One region of the Jeotgalibaca sp. MA1X17-3 genome, then DNA from elsewhere that is predicted to be linked to it. Evidence: a T-box and tRNA genes for the amino acid it is inferred to sense, from the RefSeq annotation. Region 1 holds a T-box; the other regions hold tRNA genes.
What was found. The T-box of region 1 lies ahead of thrS (threonine--tRNA ligase). A T-box ahead of a tRNA ligase gene usually reads a tRNA of that ligase, here a tRNA-Thr.

Region 1 (4,661 bases):
ATGTTGGAAAGGGATTTCGAAAGTATATGAGTGATCCCAAAATTAGTAAACAATATCAAGAGATGATTGAGTCGGTTCATGCAGATCCAGCCATCCAAGCATTTTTTGATGAGCATCAAGAACTCCTATCTCAAGAAATGATTTCAAATAGTTATTCAAAATTATATGAATTTTTAAATGAGAAAAATAAATTGGAACAAGGGAAAATCGGTCAAAATCCTGGATATGAGCCTCATTTAGCTTTAAATGCTGGATATATCGATGTAGTTTACCGACCGACCGCTGAAACCATTAAGAAAGAAAAAGAAAGAGAGTTACGTGGACGTATTCAATCGATTAACGTTCCCAAAGATGTTCGTTCTGCTACGATGGATAAATTTTTAAAGACGAGTGATCGTATGGAGGTATTAGACTTTGCATTTGATTTTATTGAAAGCTATGCCGATCAACCCCATGCCCATCACCGTGGAATGTATCTTTATGGACCTTTTGGAGTAGGGAAAACATACTTACTAGGTGCGATTGCCTATGAACTTTCTCTTCGAGGACATCTTACAACCTTGATGCATTACCCTACTTTCACTCAAGAGATGAAAGCTTCCATAGCGGATAATTCCGTTTCTGGAAAATTAGATGTTATCAAAAAAGCAGAAGTATTAATGCTAGATGATATTGGAGCAGATATTAACTCTACTTGGGTACGAGATGAAGTATTAGGAGTTATTTTACAGTATCGAATGCAAGAGGAGCTACCTACTTTCTTTTCTTCTAATCTTAATTTTAAAGAATTAGAAGAGCATTTCCGAGTAGGGAATCGTGGAGAAGATGAGCCGATTAAAGCAAAGAGGTTAATGGAGCGCGTTCTGTATTTATCTAAACAAGTTAAAATGACCGGGAAAAATCGTCGTTTACAAGAGTGATCCTTGCTTTTTGATCACGTTAATGGTTTAATAGCTATATTAAAAACAAAACAAATCAATGAGAAAGACACCCATAAAAAGATTTCATTTAAAGAGAGGGATGGACGGCTGAGACATCCTAATGTACTTTTTATTGGACCACTTTTGAGAGACTTTTTGAAGAATATAAGGAATAGAAAAGTCCGGGCTGCCCGTTATAGCGACTAAGAGAGTCAATTTTTTTGATGATTTATATATCAAAAAGAAGACTAAACTTTGGGTGGAACCACGTACATTACGTCCCATTTCTGAATGCAATTGTATTCAGAAATGGGATTTTTTTTATAAAAAAATAAAGGGGTAGAGAATTCGATGTCAGAAATAGAAATTACATTTCCAGATGGAAACAAGAAAAGTTTTGAAAAAGGTAGCAGTGTTCAAGAAATTGCACAAAGTATCAGTAAAAGCCTAGCTAAAAAAGGTTTAGCAGGTAAATTTAATGGAGAATTGATCGATTATCATCAAGCGTTAGAAACAGATGGTGATTTGGAAATTATTACACCAGAGCATGAGGATGCATTAGGAATCTTGCGTCACTCTACCGCTCACTTGATGGCACATGCCTTAAAACGACTTTTCCCTGAAATTCATTTTGGAGTAGGTCCAGCTATCGCAACTGGTTTCTACTATGATACGGATAAATCTGAACAACTTACTGAGGAACAACTTCCATTGGTAGAAAAAGAAATGATGAATATTGTAAAGGCTAATTATCCTATTGTTCGTGGAACCGTAACACGAGAGGAAGCATTAGAATTATTTAAAGAAGATCCTTACAAAGTTGAATTAATTAATGATTTACCAGAAGACGAAGTTCTGACTGTATATACGCAAGATGACTTTACTGATTTGTGTCGTGGTGTCCATGTTCCTACAACCGGCCGTATTCAAGTATTCAAACTACTTTCATTAGCAGGAGCATACTGGCGTGGAATTCAGATAATAAAATGATGCAACGTGTCTATGGAACAGCTTTCTTCAACAAAAAAGATTTAGCTGAATTCTTAAAAATACGAGAAGAAGCAAAAGAGCGTGATCATCGTAAACTTGGAAAAGAACTAGACTTATTTATGACGAACTCGACAGTTGGACAAGGGTTACCTATTTGGCTACCTAAAGGAGCTACCATTCGTCGTACGATTGAACGATATATTGTTGATAAAGAGATTAGCTTAGGTTACCAGCATGTCTATACGCCTATTATGGCGGATGTGGAGCTTTATAAGAAATCAGGACATTGGGATCATTATCATGAAGATATGTTTCCACCGATGGATATGGGAGATGGTGAATTACTCGTATTGCGTCCAATGAACTGCCCTCATCATATGATGGTTTACAAAAATGATATACACAGTTATCGGGAATTACCTATTCGAATCGCTGAATTAGGAATGATGCACCGTTATGAAAAGAGTGGTGCTCTATCTGGACTGCAACGTGTTCGTGAAATGACTTTGAATGATGCTCATGCATTTGTACGTCCGGATCAAATCAAAGATGAGTTTAAACGTGTAATCGAATTGATGCTTGGGGTTTATGAAGATTTCGATATTACAGATTATCGTTTCCGTCTAAGCTATCGTGATCCAAATAATACTGAAAAATATTTTGATGACAATGATATGTGGAACAACGCGGAAGCGATGCTGAAGGAAACAATGGATGAAATGGGAATGGAATACTTTGAAGCCATTGGCGAAGCAGCTTTCTATGGTCCTAAATTAGATGTTCAAGTGAAAACTGCGATTGGTATTGAAGAAACACTATCTACTGTTCAGTTAGATTTCCTTCTACCCGAACGTTTTGATCTAACGTACGTAGGAGAAGATGGTGAAAACACACATCGACCAGTTGTAATTCACCGCGGGATTATTTCTACACTAGAACGATTCGTTGCTTACTTAATAGAAGAGTACAAAGGTGCGTTCCCAACGTGGTTGGCTCCTGTACAAGCAACGATTATTCCCGTTAATTTGGAGATGCATACAGATAAAGCCTATGAAATAAAAACTCAAATGGACCAATTAGGAATGCGTGTAAACGTGGATGAACGCAATGAGAAAATGGGATATAAAATACGTGCTTCTCAAACCGAAAAAATTCCATATCAACTAGTAATTGGTGATAAAGAGCTGGAAGAAGGAACGGTAACGGTTCGTCGCTATGGTTCAAAAGAAACCAATACATTCCCACTCGTTGAGTTTTTAGAGCAAGTGGATGCAGAAATAAAAAACTTCAGTTAATTGATGATATAAAAGGAAGGGATGATTGAATGATACGTGAACAATTAATGAACTTACTCTCTGAAAAAGAAGAAGAAATGATTTCTCTTCGTCGCCATTTTCATGAAAATCCAGAAATTTCGTTTCAAGAAAAAGAAACAGCCAATACGATTGCTAGCTATTATGAAGGAAAAGATGTTGTAGTCCATCGTAATGTAGGAAATGGGTATGGAATCGTAGTAGACATACAAGGTAAAAAACCTGGAAGAACAATTGCTTTACGTGCAGACTTTGATGCCTTACCAATTCTAGAAGAAACCGATTTACCTTTTTCTTCAAAAAATCCTGGAGTGATGCATGCTTGTGGTCATGATGGACATACTGCCTATATGATGGTATTAGCGGACTGTTTGATCCAGTTGAAAGATCAGTGGAATGGAACGATTAAAATTGTTCACCAACATGCAGAAGAAATGGCACCAGCGGGAGCAAAAAGTATTGTTGATTCTGGGCTATTAGATGATGTCGATGAAATTTATGGAATTCATTTCTTTCCAACACATGATGTGGGAGAAGTATTCTATACAAGTGGCTGGGCTTTTGCTGGCTGTAGTGATCTATCTATTAAGATAAAAGGAAAAGGTGGGCATGGTTCTATGCCTCATACTGCTAATGATGCGATTGTAGCAGCTTCTTCCTTAGTGATGAATCTTCAAACCATCGTTTCTCGAAGAGTGAACCCATATGATATGGCTGTAGTCACCATTGGTTCATTTGAAGGGGCAGGTGCTAGTAATGTAATTAAAGACAACTTAATTTTACGTGGAGATGCCCGATACATGGATGTTTCAGTGGGTGAAAAAATTGAAATAGAACTTCGTAAATTAGTAAAAGGTTTGGAAGAGAGTTTTGATGTCAAAACAGAAGTGGAATTTCTTTGGGATTATCCGCCTGTATATAATCATCCTGAACAAACTGCTAAAGCAATAAAAAGTCTTGAAGACCATGGTGTTGGAGAATATATGACTCAAGCAATTGATTCACCGCCTTCTACCGGTGGGGAAGATTTCAGTCAATACTTATTAAAAATCCCTGGTTGCTTTATTAATGTCGGCTGCAAACCGGAAGCAAAAGAAGTATACCTCAATCATCATCCGAAATTTGATGTAAACGAAAAAGCTTTATTAGTAGCAGCAAAAGCCGTTGGTGATATTGCTTTGACTGCATTAGAAATGCAATAAAAAAATAAAAATGATTTGACAAATAGCAAGGAACCTTGTATACTATAAAAGTTGAGAAATGAAAGCAGAAGCACCCGCTTCTCGCCTAAGTTGACGAATGCGTCCTTGGGCTAGATAGATACAAGTTTTCCACAGTGAAGTCTATTGTGGTGTTTGTAATGGCGGGTCATGGGATCCGCCATTTTTTTGCACTTTTCTCTCAAAATTTATGGAGGTGAATGACCATAGCTAAAGAT
Region 2 (4,640 bases), 610 kb from region 1:
CGGTAATACGCACTGGAGGACCGAACCCACGTACGTTGAAAAGTGCGGGGATGAGGTGTGGGTAGCGGAGAAATTCCAATCGAACCTGGAGATAGCTGGTTCTCTCCGAAATAGCTTTAGGGCTAGCCTCGGACACGAGGAATCATGGAGGTAGAGCACTGTTTGGACGAGGGGCCCTTCTCGGGTTACCGAATTCAGATAAACTCCGAATGCCATTGATTCACGTCCGGGAGTCAGACTACGAGTGATAAGATCCGTAGTCGAGAGGGAAACAGCCCAGACCACCAGCTAAGGTCCCCAAGTATCTGTTAAGTGGAAAAGGATGTGGGGTTGCTCAGACAACTAGGATGTTGGCTCAGAAGCAGCCATCATTTAAAGAGTGCGTAATAGCTCACTAGTCGAGTGACCCTGCGCCGAAAATTTACCGGGGCTAAACAGATCACCGAAGCTGTGGACAGAACCATTGATTCTGTGGTAGGAGAGCGTTCTAAGGGCGTTGAAGCGAGACCGTGAGGACTGGTGGAGCGCTTAGAAGTGAGAATGCCGGTATGAGTAACGAAAGACGGGTGAGAATCCCGTCCACCGAATGACTAAGGTTTCCTGGGGAAGGCTCGTCCTCCCAGGGTTAGTCGGGACCTAAGCCGAGGCCGATAGGCGTAGGCGATGGACAACAGGTTGAGATTCCTGTACCAGTTGATTTTGTTTGAACAATGGAGGGACGCAGGAGGCAACGGAATGCGCGCTGATGGATATGCGCGCCCAAGCAACAAGTCTGGGAAGGAGTCAAATGCTTCTACCCGCGAAGGATGAGTTGTGATGGGGAGGGAAATTAAGTACCGAAGTTCCCGCAGTCACACTGCCAAGAAAAGCTTCTCGTTAGAAATCAACTGCCCGTACCGCAAACCGACACAGGTAGTCGAGGAGAGAATCCTAAGGTGAGCGAGCGAACTCTCGTTAAGGAACTCGGCAAAATGACCCCGTAACTTCGGGAGAAGGGGTGCTGACCGAAAGGTCAGCCGCAGTGAATAGGCCCAAGCGACTGTTTATCAAAAACACAGGTCTCTGCAAAATCGAAAGATGACGTATAGGGGCTGACGCCTGCCCGGTGCTGGAAGGTTAAGAGGAGAGGTTAGCTTTCGGGCGAAGCTTCGAATTGAAGCCCCAGTAAACGGCGGCCGTAACTATAACGGTCCTAAGGTAGCGAAATTCCTTGTCGGGTAAGTTCCGACCCGCACGAAAGGCGTAACGATTTGGGCACTGTCTCAACGAGAGACTCGGTGAAATTATAGTACCAGTGAAGATGCTGGTTACCCGCGACAGGACGGAAAGACCCCATGGAGCTTTACTGCAGTTTGATATTGCGTGTTTGTGCCGTATGTACAGGATAGGTAGGAGCCAATGAAGCCGGGACGCTAGTCTCGGTCGAGGCGACGGTGGGATACTACCCTTGCGGCAGGAACACTCTAACCCGCGGCCCTTATCGGGCCGGGAGACAGTGTCAGACGGGCAGTTTGACTGGGGCGGTCGCCTCCTAAAGTGTAACGGAGGCGCCCAAAGGTTCCCTCAGAATGGTTGGAAATCATTCGTAGAGTGCAAAGGCAGAAGGGAGCTTGACTGCGAGACAGACAAGTCGAGCAGGGACGAAAGTCGGGCTTAGTGATCCGGTGGTTCCGTATGGAAGGGCCATCGCTCAACGGATAAAAGCTACCCTGGGGATAACAGGCTTATCTCCCCCAAGAGTTCACATCGACGGGGAGGTTTGGCACCTCGATGTCGGCTCATCGCATCCTGGGGCTGTAGTCGGTCCCAAGGGTTGGGCTGTTCGCCCATTAAAGCGGTACGCGAGCTGGGTTCAGAACGTCGTGAGACAGTTCGGTCCCTATCCGTCGCGGGCGTTGGAAATTTGAGAGGAGCTGTCCTTAGTACGAGAGGACCGGGATGGACACACCGCTGGTGTACCAGTTGTTCCGCCAGGAGCATCGCTGGGTAGCTATGTGTGGACGGGATAAACGCTGAAAGCATCTAAGCGTGAAGCCCCCCTCAAGATGAGATTTCCCATCACTTGAAGTGAGTAAGACCCCTGAGAGACGATCAGGTGGATAGGCGGGAAGTGGAAGTGCAGCGATGCATGGAGCGGACCCGTACTAATCGGTCGAGGACTTAACCAAAAACAGGCAGCGACGTAATGCGGTGCCTGGTCCGACTTTGTTTATCATGTTGTGTATTCAGTTTTGAGGGAACAATGTTTCCTTAACCCCATAAAAATGTGCGGTGGCGATGGCTGGAAGGCCACACCTGTTCCCATCTCGAACACAGAAGTTAAGCTTCCAAGCGCCGATTGTAGTGAAGGGTTTCCCTTTGTGAGAGTAGGACGCTGCCGCGCATTTTTATATTTTATGGAGGTTTAGCTCAGTTGGGAGAGCGTCTGCCTTACAAGCAGAATGTCAGCGGTTCGAGCCCGTTAACCTCCATTTGTTTTATGAGTTATTAGCTCAGTTGGTAGAGCATCTGACTTTTAATCAGAGGGTCGCAGGTTCGAGCCCTGCATAACTCATTTTTAGAATAACTATCTAACTAATAATCAGCGGGTGTGGCGGAATTGGCAGACGCACTAGATTTAGGATCTAGCGCCGCAAGGCGTGGGGGTTCAAGTCCCTTCACCCGCATTCTGAGCCGGCTTAGCTCAGTTGGTAGAGCATCTGATTTGTAATCAGAGGGTCGAGGGTTCAAATCCTTTAGCCGGCATCTCTGCGGAAGTAGTTCAGTGGTAGAACATCACCTTGCCAAGGTGGGGGTCGCGGGTTCGAACCCCGTCTTCCGCTTTTGATTTGAACTTCACAAAATATTAGGCACCCATAGCTCAATTGGATAGAGTACTTGACTACGAATCAAGCGGTTGCAGGTTCGACTCCTGCTGGGTGCATTCTTTAACGGGAAATAGCTCAGCTTGGTAGAGCACTTGGTTTGGGACCAAGGGGTCGCAGGTTCGAATCCTGTTTTCCCGATTGCAACAAAATATTATGTCATAAAATATAAAATACTATTATCGCGGGGTAGAGCAGTTGGCAGCTCGTCGGGCTCATAACCCGGAGGTCACAGGTTCGAGTCCTGTCCCCGCAATTTTTCATTTTTTACGGCTTGATAGCTCAGTTGGTAGAGCACTTGATTGAAGCTCAAGGTGTCGGCAGTTCGATTCTGTCTCAAGCCATTTGTATGGTATTTATTGCGGGTGTAGTTTAGTGGTAAAACTACAGCCTTCCAAGCTGTTATCGCGAGTTCGATTCTCGTCACCCGCTTTTTTAGGGGCCTATAGCTCAGCTGGTTAGAGCGCACGCCTGATAAGCGTGAGGTCGATGGTTCGAGTCCATTTAGGCCCATTTGAATAGTTTTTATTGGCCCGTTGGTCAAGCGGTTAAGACACCGCCCTTTCACGGCGGTATCACGGGTTCGATTCCCGTACGGGTCATTATTATATTATGGAGGATTACCCAAGTCCGGCTGAAGGGAACGGTCTTGAAAACCGTCAGGTGTGTAAAAACACGCAAGGGTTCGAATCCCTTATCCTCCTTACTTTTTAGTCTAAATAGACTGAAAAAATCATTACTATTATCGCGGGGTAGAGCAGTTGGCAGCTCGTCGGGCTCATAATCCGGAGGTCACAGGTTCGAGTCCTGTCCCCGCAATTTTTATTTTACATATATACAGGTTCCGTGGTGTAGGGGTTAACATGCCTGCCTGTCACGCAGGAGATCGCGGGTTCAAATCCCGTCGGAACCGCCATGCGGGTGTAGTTTAGTGGTAAAACTACAGCCTTCCAAGCTGTTATCGCGAGTTCGATTCTCGTCACCCGCTTCTAAAGATAAAAAAAGCTAAGACTTCAATGTCTTGGCTTTTTTTGTTTTAAATTACAGATGAAGATAGGATAATCCTTAAGAACAAAACCTATAGATTGTCCTTTTTTAAATGGAGATATTTAAAAGAACGCTATATAAAACGGTTATTAAACAAACAAAATTAGCTACATAAAGATCTGGTCTAAGCTTATTTCTCAGCTGCTTTACTGTTAAAGGAAATGAATAGATTAATAGAACACTAAAAAAAAGAATTTGCTTCCAAATAAGAACGTTTTGAATATTGAAGAGTATAAAAATGATTACAATCCCGATAATAAAGCTAATCATACTCAAAATGTTATTCTTTTCAATTAATAAATCTTGATAAGGTGAGTAGCTTTTCTTTATCTCTCGAGCAGCAAGAAGTTTTTCTTGTTGATTCAATGTAATGGGAATCATTAGGAAGAGAGTAGGGAGAAAGTAGGGAAGAATTTGAATGGAAATAAACTTTGTTTGAAGATAATAAGAAATTAGGCCAATTATAAATGTCTGAAAGAAAATTTGGAGCAACAAATAATATTCTGTATCTTCCATTTTGACTCCTTTATAAAAGGCTAAAATAATAAAGAAGCAGTAAAGAACAAGTAAAGCTGATATGATCCAGTTTGTGGCAACTAATAACAAAGTCAATAAAATAATTAAAATTGAATAAAAAATATAAGGAATAGATTTTGGTATGGATAAGTCACCACTTGAATTCTTAAAAAATGCAATTTCCATTGCTTTTATTAAGAGTAAAAAAAGATA
Region 3 (4,661 bases), 760 kb from region 1:
GATGAAGGTTTTGCAGACCTCTGCCTTACCACTTGGCTATACCGCCGAAATCAAACTGGGGTAGCTGGGTTCGAACCAACGAATAACGGAGTCAAAGTCCGTTGCCTTACCACTTGGCTATACCCCAATGATAATTAATAATATAAAAAATAAAAAAGGCGGCTGATGGGTATCGAACCCACGCGTGCCGGAACCACAATCCGGTGCGTTAACCACTTCGCCACAACCGCCATAATTTGAAAAACAGGGGTAGCAGGAATTGAACCCACACTAACGGTTTTGGAGACCGTTGTTCTACCTTTAAACTATACCCCTAAGGACAAAAAGAATGGAGGAGGGCAGATTCGAACTGCCGAACCCGAGGGAGCGGATTTACAGTCCGCCGCGTTTAGCCACTTCGCTACTCCTCCGTTATTAAAAATGGCTCGAGACAGAATCGAACTGCCGACACCTTGAGCTTCAATCAAGTGCTCTACCAACTGAGCTATCGAGCCAAAATATAAAAAAATACGGTCCCGACGGGATTTGAACCCGCGATCTCCTGCGTGACAGGCAGGCATGTTAACCCCTACACCACGGAACCTATGGGGGTTAACGGGCTCGAACCGCTGACATTCTGCTTGTAAGGCAGACGCTCTCCCAACTGAGCTAAACCCCCATGTAAAGTTTACACAAAAACAATTTAACATATACTATATTTCATAAACTTATAAAATTTTGAATATTTTGTTAATGACCCGTACGGGAATCGAACCCGTGATACCGCCGTGAAAGGGCGGTGTCTTAACCGCTTGACCAACGGGCCATAAAAATCGAAAAATAAATGGGCCTAAATGGACTCGAACCATCGACCTCACGCTTATCAGGCGTGCGCTCTAACCAGCTGAGCTATAGGCCCATAAAAAAAAGCGGGTGACGAGAATCGAACTCGCGACGACAGCTTGGAAGGCTGTGGTTTTACCACTAAACTACACCCGCATGGCGGTCCCGACGGGATTTGAACCCGCGATCTCCTGCGTGACAGGCAGGCATGTTAACCCCTACACCACGGAACCGTTAAATATTAACTATAATATTTAAAATAAAAAATGAAAAATTGCGGGGACAGGACTCGAACCTGTGACCTCCGGGTTATGAGCCCGACGAGCTGCCAACTGCTCTACCCCGCGATAATAGTAAGTATATATTTTCTTCATCAGTCTAAGTAGACTAAAAAAGTAAGGAGGATAAGGGATTCGAACCCTTGCGTGTTTTTACACACCTGACGGTTTTCAAGACCGTTCCCTTCAGCCGGACTTGGGTAATCCTCCATGATGACCCGTACGGGAATCGAACCCGTGATACCGCCGTGAAAGGGCGGTGTCTTAACCGCTTGACCAACGGGCCTTGCTATATTTAAAAAAACAAAACGGAGAAGGAGGGATTTGAACCCTCGCGCCGCGTTAGCGACCTACACCCTTAGCAGGGGCGCCTCTTCAGCCTCTTGAGTACTTCCCCATCAAAAATAAATAACCAGTTTACAGGGACTTTCCTGCAATGGACCTTGCAGGACTCGAACCTGCGACCGGACGGTTATGAGCCGTCTGCTCTAACCAACTGAGCTAAAGGTCCCAGCTCGGTAAAATATAGAAACCTTTAAATAAGTGATTCGAGTATATTTAAAAGATAGCGGCGAAGGGGATCGAACCCCCGACCTCCCGGGTATGAACCGGACGCTCTAGCCAGCTGAGCTACACCGCCAAAATTTCAACAACCAAAATTTCATGATTGTATCGGGAAAACAGGATTCGAACCTGCGACCCCTTGGTCCCAAACCAAGTGCTCTACCAAGCTGAGCTATTTCCCGTAAAAAAATGCACCCAGCAGGAGTCGAACCTGCAACCGCTTGATTCGTAGTCAAGTACTCTATCCAATTGAGCTATGGGTGCTTTTAAAAAAAATGCCGAGAATCGGGATCGAACCGATACGGTGATCACTCACCGCAGGATTTTAAGTCCTGTGCGTCTGCCAATTCCGCCACCCCGGCATTATTCTATTTTACATAAAGCAGATAGTCTGCCTATGTAAGCGGAAGACGGGGTTCGAACCCGCGACCCCCACCTTGGCAAGGTGATGTTCTACCACTGAACTACTTCCGCATGGTGCCGGCTAAAGGATTTGAACCCTCGACCCTCTGATTACAAATCAGATGCTCTACCAACTGAGCTAAGCCGGCTAAAAATGCGGGTGAAGGGACTTGAACCCCCACGCCTTGCGGCGCTAGATCCTAAATCTAGTGCGTCTGCCAATTCCGCCACACCCGCGTACCCTTTTTTATTCAAAAAGGAATGAGTTATGCAGGGCTCGAACCTGCGACCCTCTGATTAAAAGTCAGATGCTCTACCAGCTGAGCTAATAACTCATAAAAAAATGGAGGTTAACGGGCTCGAACCGCTGACATTCTGCTTGTAAGGCAGACGCTCTCCCAACTGAGCTAAACCTCCATAATACAAGAGTTCTTAAATATAATACAGCATTTCTTTCATTACTGCAAGCATATTTTTTTACTACGGTACTTTAAACTTACCATAGAGAAACCTAGTATATAGAAAAATATAAAATGCGCGGCAGCGTCCTACTCTCACAAAGGGAAACCCTTCACTACAATCGGCGCTTGGAAGCTTAACTTCTGTGTTCGAGATGGGAACAGGTGTGGCCTTCCAGCCATCGCCACCGCACATTTTTATGGGATTAAGGAAACATTGTTCCCTCAAAACTGAATACACAACATGAAAAACAAAGGTTGACCAGGCACCGCATTACGTCGCTGCCTGTTTTTGGTTAAGTCCTCGACCGATTAGTACGGGTCCGCTCCATGCATCGCTGCACTTCCACTTCCCGCCTATCCACCTGATCGTCTCTCAGGGGTCTTACTCACTTCAAGTGATGGGAAATCTCATCTTGAGGGGGGCTTCACGCTTAGATGCTTTCAGCGTTTATCCCGTCCACACATAGCTACCCAGCGATGCTCCTGGCGGAACAACTGGTACACCAGCGGTGTGTCCATCCCGGTCCTCTCGTACTAAGGACAGCTCCTCTCAAATTTCCAACGCCCGCGACGGATAGGGACCGAACTGTCTCACGACGTTCTGAACCCAGCTCGCGTACCGCTTTAATGGGCGAACAGCCCAACCCTTGGGACCGACTACAGCCCCAGGATGCGATGAGCCGACATCGAGGTGCCAAACCTCCCCGTCGATGTGAACTCTTGGGGGAGATAAGCCTGTTATCCCCAGGGTAGCTTTTATCCGTTGAGCGATGGCCCTTCCATACGGAACCACCGGATCACTAAGCCCGACTTTCGTCCCTGCTCGACTTGTCTGTCTCGCAGTCAAGCTCCCTTCTGCCTTTGCACTCTACGAATGATTTCCAACCATTCTGAGGGAACCTTTGGGCGCCTCCGTTACACTTTAGGAGGCGACCGCCCCAGTCAAACTGCCCGTCTGACACTGTCTCCCGGCCCGATAAGGGCCGCGGGTTAGAGTGTTCCTGCCGCAAGGGTAGTATCCCACCGTCGCCTCGACCGAGACTAGCGTCCCGGCTTCATTGGCTCCTACCTATCCTGTACATACGGCACAAACACGCAATATCAAACTGCAGTAAAGCTCCATGGGGTCTTTCCGTCCTGTCGCGGGTAACCAGCATCTTCACTGGTACTATAATTTCACCGAGTCTCTCGTTGAGACAGTGCCCAAATCGTTACGCCTTTCGTGCGGGTCGGAACTTACCCGACAAGGAATTTCGCTACCTTAGGACCGTTATAGTTACGGCCGCCGTTTACTGGGGCTTCAATTCGAAGCTTCGCTCGAAAGCTAACCTCTCCTCTTAACCTTCCAGCACCGGGCAGGCGTCAGCCCCTATACGTCATCTTTCGATTTTGCAGAGACCTGTGTTTTTGATAAACAGTCGCTTGGGCCTATTCACTGCGGCTGACCTTTCGGTCAGCACCCCTTCTCCCGAAGTTACGGGGTCATTTTGCCGAGTTCCTTAACGAGAGTTCGCTCGCTCACCTTAGGATTCTCTCCTCGACTACCTGTGTCGGTTTGCGGTACGGGCAGTTAATTTCTAACGAGAAGCTTTTCTTGGCAGTGTGACTGCGGGAACTTCGGTACTTAATTTCCCTCCCCATCACAACTCATCCTTCGCGGGTAGAAGCATTTGACTCCTTCCCAGACTTGTTGCTTGGGCGCGCATATCCATCAGCGCGCATTCCGTTGCCTCCTGCGTCCCTCCATTGTTCAAACAAAATCAACTGGTACAGGAATCTCAACCTGTTGTCCATCGCCTACGCCTATCGGCCTCGGCTTAGGTCCCGACTAACCCTGGGAGGACGAGCCTTCCCCAGGAAACCTTAGTCATTCGGTGGACGGGATTCTCACCCGTCTTTCGTTACTCATACCGGCATTCTCACTTCTAAGCGCTCCACCAGTCCTCACGGTCTCGCTTCAACGCCCTTAGAACGCTCTCCTACCACAGAACCAATGGTTCTGTCCACAGCTTCGGTGATCTGTTTAGCCCCGGTAAATTTTCGGCGCAGGGTCACTCGACTAGTGAGCTATTACGCACTCTTTAAATGATGGCTGCTTCTGAGCCAACATCCTAGTTGTCTGAGCAACCCCACA

Region 2: it has a tRNA-Thr gene. The T-box ahead of thrS (threonine--tRNA ligase) is inferred to sense a tRNA for this amino acid. The anticodon was not compared.
Region 3: it has a tRNA-Thr gene. The T-box ahead of thrS (threonine--tRNA ligase) is inferred to sense a tRNA for this amino acid. The anticodon was not compared.

The regions. Positions count from the first base shown of each region.
Region 1 is NZ_CP090983.1:1,840,098-1,844,758, reverse strand. Features, by position in the region: gene dnaI (primosomal protein DnaI) at 1-920, shown strand, start outside; T-box leader at 970-1,207, shown strand; partial or broken gene thrS (threonine--tRNA ligase) at 1,272-3,205, shown strand; gene LZ578_RS09245 (amidohydrolase) at 3,235-4,425, shown strand; ribosomal protein L20 leader region at 4,482-4,618, shown strand; gene infC (translation initiation factor IF-3) at 4,644-4,661, shown strand, end outside.
Region 2 is NZ_CP090983.1:1,225,190-1,229,829, forward strand. Features, by position in the region: rRNA gene LZ578_RS06095 (23S ribosomal RNA) at 1-2,168, shown strand, start outside; rRNA gene rrf (5S ribosomal RNA) at 2,268-2,383, shown strand; tRNA gene LZ578_RS06105 (tRNA-Val) at 2,399-2,471, shown strand; tRNA gene LZ578_RS06110 (tRNA-Lys) at 2,482-2,554, shown strand; tRNA gene LZ578_RS06115 (tRNA-Leu) at 2,585-2,666, shown strand; tRNA gene LZ578_RS06120 (tRNA-Thr) at 2,673-2,745, shown strand; tRNA gene LZ578_RS06125 (tRNA-Gly) at 2,751-2,822, shown strand; tRNA gene LZ578_RS06130 (tRNA-Arg) at 2,850-2,923, shown strand; tRNA gene LZ578_RS06135 (tRNA-Pro) at 2,932-3,005, shown strand; tRNA gene LZ578_RS06140 (tRNA-Met) at 3,048-3,120, shown strand; tRNA gene LZ578_RS06145 (tRNA-Phe) at 3,136-3,208, shown strand; tRNA gene LZ578_RS06150 (tRNA-Gly) at 3,226-3,296, shown strand; tRNA gene LZ578_RS06155 (tRNA-Ile) at 3,304-3,377, shown strand; tRNA gene LZ578_RS06160 (tRNA-Glu) at 3,395-3,466, shown strand; tRNA gene LZ578_RS06165 (tRNA-Ser) at 3,479-3,568, shown strand; tRNA gene LZ578_RS06170 (tRNA-Met) at 3,611-3,683, shown strand; tRNA gene LZ578_RS06175 (tRNA-Asp) at 3,705-3,780, shown strand; tRNA gene LZ578_RS06180 (tRNA-Gly) at 3,782-3,852, shown strand; gene LZ578_RS06185 (hypothetical protein) at 3,960-4,640, opposite strand, start outside.
Region 3 is NZ_CP090983.1:196,796-201,456, forward strand. Features, by position in the region: tRNA gene LZ578_RS00910 (tRNA-Cys) at 1-46, opposite strand, end outside; tRNA gene LZ578_RS00915 (tRNA-Gln) at 56-127, opposite strand; tRNA gene LZ578_RS00920 (tRNA-His) at 158-230, opposite strand; tRNA gene LZ578_RS00925 (tRNA-Trp) at 245-315, opposite strand; tRNA gene LZ578_RS00930 (tRNA-Tyr) at 330-410, opposite strand; tRNA gene LZ578_RS00935 (tRNA-Phe) at 422-494, opposite strand; tRNA gene LZ578_RS00940 (tRNA-Asp) at 511-583, opposite strand; tRNA gene LZ578_RS00945 (tRNA-Val) at 586-658, opposite strand; tRNA gene LZ578_RS00950 (tRNA-Glu) at 734-805, opposite strand; tRNA gene LZ578_RS00955 (tRNA-Ile) at 825-898, opposite strand; tRNA gene LZ578_RS00960 (tRNA-Gly) at 908-978, opposite strand; tRNA gene LZ578_RS00965 (tRNA-Asp) at 980-1,055, opposite strand; tRNA gene LZ578_RS00970 (tRNA-Met) at 1,097-1,169, opposite strand; tRNA gene LZ578_RS00975 (tRNA-Ser) at 1,221-1,310, opposite strand; tRNA gene LZ578_RS00980 (tRNA-Glu) at 1,315-1,386, opposite strand; tRNA gene LZ578_RS00985 (tRNA-Ser) at 1,410-1,497, opposite strand; tRNA gene LZ578_RS00990 (tRNA-Ile) at 1,538-1,611, opposite strand; tRNA gene LZ578_RS00995 (tRNA-Met) at 1,667-1,740, opposite strand; tRNA gene LZ578_RS01000 (tRNA-Pro) at 1,773-1,846, opposite strand; tRNA gene LZ578_RS01005 (tRNA-Arg) at 1,855-1,928, opposite strand; tRNA gene LZ578_RS01010 (tRNA-Leu) at 1,941-2,026, opposite strand; tRNA gene LZ578_RS01015 (tRNA-Gly) at 2,067-2,138, opposite strand; tRNA gene LZ578_RS01020 (tRNA-Thr) at 2,140-2,215, opposite strand; tRNA gene LZ578_RS01025 (tRNA-Leu) at 2,222-2,303, opposite strand; tRNA gene LZ578_RS01030 (tRNA-Lys) at 2,329-2,401, opposite strand; tRNA gene LZ578_RS01035 (tRNA-Val) at 2,411-2,483, opposite strand; rRNA gene rrf (5S ribosomal RNA) at 2,602-2,717, opposite strand; rRNA gene LZ578_RS01045 (23S ribosomal RNA) at 2,817-4,661, opposite strand, start outside.